Regions from separate parts of the Colwellia sp. M166 genome, predicted to be linked through region 3. Evidence: riboswitches for the same ligand, from Rfam matches in the RefSeq annotation. Region 3 holds a riboswitch; each other region holds the start of a gene.
What was found. A riboswitch is a leader RNA that binds a small molecule or an ion and turns the genes downstream of it on or off. The one in region 3 is predicted to bind cobalamin.

Region 1: it holds a riboswitch for cobalamin, as region 3 does, so the genes downstream of both, cobT (nicotinate-nucleotide--dimethylbenzimidazole phosphoribosyltransferase) here and FGD67_RS04765 (ABC transporter ATP-binding protein) in region 3, are expected to answer to the same signal.
Region 2: it holds a riboswitch for cobalamin, as region 3 does, so the genes downstream of both, bluB (5,6-dimethylbenzimidazole synthase) here and FGD67_RS04765 (ABC transporter ATP-binding protein) in region 3, are expected to answer to the same signal.

Annotation. Positions count from the first base shown of each region.
Region 1 is NZ_CP040755.1:3,371,620-3,373,895, reverse strand. It holds gene FGD67_RS15195 (adenosylcobinamide-GDP ribazoletransferase) at 1-14, opposite strand, end outside; gene cobT (nicotinate-nucleotide--dimethylbenzimidazole phosphoribosyltransferase) at 4-1,095, opposite strand; cobalamin riboswitch at 1,262-1,458, opposite strand; gene FGD67_RS15185 (histidine phosphatase family protein) at 1,637-2,276, opposite strand, start outside.
Region 2 is NZ_CP040755.1:4,532,520-4,534,795, reverse strand. It holds gene FGD67_RS20430 (S8 family serine peptidase) at 1-493, shown strand, start outside; cobalamin riboswitch at 680-955, shown strand; gene bluB (5,6-dimethylbenzimidazole synthase) at 996-1,760, shown strand; gene FGD67_RS20420 (GGDEF domain-containing protein) at 1,809-2,276, opposite strand, start outside.
Region 3 is NZ_CP040755.1:1,043,179-1,045,454, reverse strand. It holds gene FGD67_RS04765 (ABC transporter ATP-binding protein) at 1-826, opposite strand, end outside; cobalamin riboswitch at 1,019-1,165, opposite strand; gene FGD67_RS04760 (IS4 family transposase) at 1,369-2,276, shown strand, end outside.

The DNA of each region.
Region 1 (2,276 bases), 2.3 Mb from region 3:
TGCTTAAGTAACATCAGTAACCTCGGCATCAACAAAACTTGCCATATCATTATAAAATGCCACCGCAGCTTGAAGAATGGGCAACGCTAATGCGGCGCCTGTACCTTCACCCAAACGTAAACCTAAGTTTAATAAAGGCTTAACGTTCAACCACTGCAACATTTTCTGATGACCTTGTTCACCTGAGCAATGAGCAAATACCATATAGCCTTTGACATTAGCATTCAGTTCAATCGCTAACATAGCCGCAGCGGTACAAATAAAACCATCAACAATAATCAGCATATTATTCTCTGCGGCCGCCAGCATCGCTGCAGTTATTTGTACTAGTTCAAAGCCACCGATACAGCGTAAAATTGCCTTTGCATCAACTAAGTTTTCAGCATGCAATGCCAAAGCTTGTTCAATAACTTGTTGCTTCTTCTTAACCACATCATCAGAAACACCGGTACCACGACCAACCACATCGCTGACAGGCACTTTCATTATTGCCGCCATAATGGCTGATGCAATAGTGGTATTGCCAATGCCCATTTCACCAAAGGCCACAATATTACAACCACTCGCTTTAATTTTGTTGATGTGTTGCAGTGCAAACGAAAAGCCCTGTTCGACTTGAGCCTCAGTCATTGCAGCTTGCTGGTTGATTGCCTGTGTTATATAACCTAAACGCTGATTAATAACCGGTAAAGATGCTGCAGGGGGATGTAGAATACCCGCATCAACAACACTCAGTTGCCAACCGAATTGTCGGCAAAGTACATTGATAGCCGCTCCACCATTGGCAAAGTTAGCCACCATTTGGCTAGTAACGTCACTTGGCGCAATAGAAACACCTTCGCTAGCAATACCATGATCGCCGGCAAATACCGTTAAATGGGGAGAGACAAGTTGTAACTTGTGCTGGGTGTCAGTTGGGTCATCGTTGAGAATATTATTTTTGGTGTCAGCTATCGTGCTTATTAGCTGTATTTGTGCAATTTGTTTAGCAAGTAATTCAAGATCGCCTAATGCACCTAATGGCTTGGTTTTACCATCGATTTTTGCTTGAATTTTTTCTGAATGTTCACAACTAACCGCTTGGATCTCAAACATGACATTACCTAAATCAGACCGTACTAAATAAAAAATTGTTAGTGGATCGGTATATGATGATTAACGTCGATAGTATTAGGGGGTTTTTGGGAGCAAATCTATTTTCATCAGTGATATCGTCACCAATAAAAAATTGATAGTGTCTCGAGTAACCCGCTCGACGTAGCAATTAATGTTCATATTCATCTGGTATCCTGACTTACAGCATCTAGATATATCCCTTCCCAATGATTTTCTTTCGAAAATGTTTAGTGGTTAATATATCGCTCTGTTTACAGTTGCGGGTACAGTTGTGGACTTTCACCACATTCCCAGCCTCACGAATTTAAATGCTTTTAAGCAGCTTAAAAAAGTGTATTTGAATATGACATTATTTAATTATTGCCGCGATTATCGACAGCTAGGGGAAAATAGCAAGGTTTATTTTTATATCAGATAGTTCATAAAGTAATAAAAACGATAAAAATCAATCTATTGCTATAGAGTGCCAATTAACTTTCATACTAAAGGACTAAAATATTAGGGGCATATAATCGCGCAATTAAAGCATTAATTTAGACCAAGCTTTACCTTCGTTATCAATGAAAACTTGCAGATGAATTAAGCTGCCATAAGGCACATCCAAGTTGGTCATATGATAAGTACCTGGAATAGGCAGCCCTAATACTTTAGCCAGTAGATATCGAATAACACCACCATGACTCAACACTAAAGTATTTAATGAGTCCGCTTTTTCGAGTTCGCTTTGGCACAATTGCGAGAGTAAATTTTGCCAGAAGTTATCAACGCGCTCCATAAAACTTTCCATAGACTCACCGTTGGGCGGTTGGCATTGCCAGGGATCTTGCCAAAAATCGCCTAAGGTTAACGTTGTTTCTGCTGCGGTTGTTTCAGCTTCCTGTGTTAATTGCCACAACGCTTGATAAGGTTTACCGTCCCAATCACCAAAGTTCATTTCTTGTAATTCGGTCAACACCTGCAATGAAAGCTCATGTTGTTGGCAATATTGTGTGGCAAATTCTCGACACCGAACCAACGGCGAGCTATAACAATTTGAAATTTTAGGTAAATTTTTTGTGGCATTAATAAGTTGTTGCTTGCCAATATCGGATAGCGCAATATCAGTACGACCGCAAAGGATGCCGCTTTGTACAAGCTCGCCATGGCGTAACAAATAAACA
Region 2 (2,276 bases), 1.4 Mb from region 3:
TGGCTCAGCGCCAACAACGACGAGCTATGATTGTCGTCCATATAAAGGCGGAAATGCTGAGTCTTGCCCGATAGAGACAGCACAAGCGGGTACTTATTATGTGAAAGTTATTGGATATTCTGCCTTCACTGGTGTGAACTTAACAGGTAGCTTCACTGAAGGGTCAACGGGCGGTGGCGGTGATGCTACAGGTGGTAGTGCCTCAGTAACTGATATCACAGTTGCACGTCGCGCATGGACTTATTACACCATTGATGTACCTGCAGGCATGGCAACACTTGATTTCAATATGAGTGGTGGCACTGGTGATGCAGATATGTACATTCGCCGTGGTGCACAACCAACAACTTCAACTTATGACTGTCGCCCTTATAAAAGTGGTAACACAGAAGCATGCCCATTTACTAACCCAATAGCCGACACCTGGCATATAGGTATCTATGGGTACGTTGCGGCAAGTGGTGTGAGCTTAGACGTAACATACAACCCATAAAGATATAGAAATAACCCCAAACTAGACTCCCAACTAGATTGTAACTAGGGAAGATATTAATTTATCTTCCCTTTTTTTTATCCGTCAACTTGGTCAATCACTCGCCTCGCCTCTGCTGATTTTATCAATAAATACATACGCCAAATTAAAGATAATTTTTTCAATTTATACCGGCAGTGTTATAGTCCTGGTAATTTATTATTAGGTGCTTGTTACTTACTTTTAGTGGGTAAGTTCAGGAGAATAGGGAAATTGGTGAAAATCCAGTACGTGCCCAACGCTGTAATGACGTATTAGTTTGAAAATATCGCAGAGCAATCTTATGCGCTTGCGCAATACCCTTAGGTTTAAAACCGATATTAAAGCCACTGGCAATAAATGCTGGGAAGGTATCAAACTTTAATTTATTTTATCTAAATTTATGTCTTAGTCAGAAGACCTGCCCAATAATGCCAACAAAGTGGAAGGCCGACCGCTTTTAAAGTCCAAGAAGGGGAATATTTTGGATTTATTCAATAACAACACCGCGCAGCCAAGAGCGACGCATCAATTTAATGAACAAGAGCAATATGGCTTATATAAATCAATTTTTAACCGCAGAGATGTTAGAGGGCAATTTCTAGCCACGGAAATTCCAAATGATGTACTAAGCAGGATACTATATGCTGCCCACCATGCGCCATCTGTTGGTTTTATGCAGCCTTGGAACTTCATTGTTATACAATGTCCTGAAGTAAAAACTAAAATACATCAAAGTTTTACCCTTGCTCATCAAGAAGCACAAACAATGTTTGAAGCAAGTAAGCAAGAAAAATATAAGAACTTAAAGCTTGAAGGCATTATTGAGTCACCTATCAATATCTGTATTACTTGCGATCGAAACCGAACAGGCAAAACAGTTATTGGCAGAACTCATATGAAAGAAATGGATTTATATAGCTCGGTATGTGCGGTACAAAACTTTTGGCTTGCTGCTCGTGCGGAAGGTTTAGGCGTTGGCTGGGTTTCAATTCTGCATCATGACACCTTAAAAGCAACACTCGCTTTGCCTGATTCTGTCGTACCAATCGCTTATTTGTGCCTTGGTTATGTTAGTCATTTTCAGAAAAAACCAGAGCTAGAGTCTGCAAACTGGTTACCCAGAAGACCTATTGACGAGTTGGTTAATTTTAATGGTTGGGGCCAAGAGGCTCGAAATGAAAGCGAACAAGCATTAATTAAAGCATTAAAATCAAATCAAGCATTTCCACAATCGTTTCACCCTTAAAAAATAAAGTGTGGCTCTAATTAAGTTCAGCTCAAATAATAGAAGCGTTTATAAACAAACGCTTCTATTTCTACCGTTGTTTTTAGCTTGGTATAAAGCGGTATCAGCCTGTTCAAACAATGCGGTCCAATTAAGCTCATCTTGTCGTTGAGCAATACCAATCGATACTGATATTTTAGGCAAGTAGGCTTTAGAGTCCCTTTGCATTAACTTTAATTGCGATATTGCCAGTCTAATTTTTTCAGCCACTTCATGTGCTTGTGTCATGGTTTTATTAACCATTACAACCACAAACTCTTCACCACCAAAGCGCACAGCAATATCTTGATCTGAGATGGTCGCTTTAATGACTTTAGCAATACGCTGAATCACCTTATCACCAATAAAATGACCAAACTGATCATTTACACTTTTAAAATGATCAATATCAATAGCTAATGAAGAATGAACCTGCTCTATATCGAGTTCTTGTAGCTTCATATCACAGCCTCGGCGATTATATAGCCCTGTTAAAGA
Region 3 (2,276 bases):
AAAGCTTACCGATATTGTTACGGGATAAATTGGGTTTGTGGCTGAACGTTGCGTCAGGTGCAGGGTAAAAATAGACTCGCGGGATGCCACTATGTTGAGCGTCATCTCGATGGCAAGGTAAACCAAAAACACTTGTTAAGACATCAGGCGTTAGCACCTTATCAACGCTACTGTTACTGACTAAATCACCTTTATCTAAGAGTAGTAATCTATTGCAGTACTGTGCTGCAAGATTGAGATCATGTATGGTCATGATCACGGTAATATTTAAAGCCTTAATTAATTGTAATATTTGATGTTGATAGAATATGTCTAAATGATTAGTGGGTTCATCTAATACTAATATTTTGGCTTTCTGTACCAAAGCTTTAGCAATCAATACTCGTTGTTGTTCACCGCCAGATAAAGTATTGAAGAATTTATTTTTGCTCGTTGCTAAACCTACTTTGTCTAACGCTAGCAGAATTTCTTTTTTATCAACGTCGTTGTCACGAGCAAATAGCGCTTTATAGGGCAGTAAGCCCATTCTTACTACGTCATAAACTTTTAAATCAAATATAGGAGGTGATTTTTGTACCACTAAAGCAAAGGTTTGTGCTAATTCATGTGGTTTATATTGACGGATACTTTTATTTTTTAGCTTTATACACCCTTGCCAGTTTTTATACTGATTTAATAAACACTTAAGCAACGAAGTTTTACCTGCACCATTGGGTCCTATTATGCCAATAATATCGCCACGGTTAATATCAAAAGTAATGTTGTTCAGGATCACTTGTTTGTCAACTGTCCAAGATACTGCTTTAACACTGAGTAATTTTGACATCAAAAATAGCCTAATATTAACATCTGGTGAATATTGGATAATGTTCCTAAGTATGTTTTCATTGCTACCTAAACGTTAACGCAAAAGTTTGTCGGGGATAATGTTATTTATTCGGGTGCTGAAAATAGGATACGAAGGTCTTTTAGACAGTGTAACTCACGTGTATTCCCGCACGGTGTTAACATTATTAGTGTTATTACAAATTTTGATACTAGGTGTCCTGACTTATAACTTTGAATAATAAAGCTATTTACAGTTGCGGGTACAGTCACGGCCTTTAACCATGTTCCCTATAAATTAACCTAAAGTTGATCTATGATCATCAAATACTTGGTTAAAGATATCATACAATATGAAGCTGATTTTACGGTTAAGTATGCCGCTTTACAACGAAAATCGTCAAGCAACATGAAGGGCGGGTCAGGGCGGATAATAAAAAAGGAGCTAATGCTCAATGCCGATCAGTTAAGAAAATGACCTGTTGACCGATCCAAACGATCATGCAAAATCCGTAGTTAGGAAACTAACTACGGATTTTTTTTGTGAATATAGAACAAGCACTGCAAGCAACACTTGAAGAAAGCAACCGATACCATACCTTTGAAAAATTATCAGAAATTCTTGACCCTGAAATCATTGAACAAGGCTTTCAACAAGCAGGGATTGCTACCGTTCGTAAGCGAAGGTTACCGCTTGAGGCTGTTTTGTGGTCAGTCATTGGCATGGCATTATTTCGAAAAGAATCGGTTTGGAATATCGCCAATAAGCTAGATATCATGCTACCTGGCAAAAACCAACTCGTTGCTCCAAGTGCAATGGTACAAGCGAGACAAAGGTTAGGTGATGACGCCGTTAAACAGGTTTTCAATAAATCTGCTCAATCAATGTATAAGCAACAGTCATTCGAAACATGGAATGGTTTGAATCTATTAGCGGTTGACGGTGTTGTGTGGCGAACAGCCGACACGCCTGACAATCGTAAAGCATTCTCTTCTGGTAGCAACCAATATGGTGATACAGCCTTTCCTCAAATACGCATGGTCTGTCATATGGAATTGACCAGCCATCAACTACTCAGTAGCGAGTTTGATAACTATAAAACCAATGAGATGAAATTAGCTGAGCGTTTAATTGAACGTACACCAGATAATTCACTAACTATGTTTGATAAAGGATATTATTCTTTAGGCCTGTTAAATCGTTGGCACCAAACTGGGAGTATGAGGCACTGGCTGATACCAGCAAGGCCCGACTTACAGTATGAAATCATCTCTAGCGCGGGTAAAAATGATCATATCATTGAATTGAAAACAACCAAGCATGCACAAAAAAACTTTCCCGATGTTCCTGAAACGATTAAAGCGAGATTAATCAGTAAAACAATCAAGGGCAAAAGCTACCGTATATTGACCTCGATGACGGATAGATTGCGTTTTCCAGGCAATGAAAT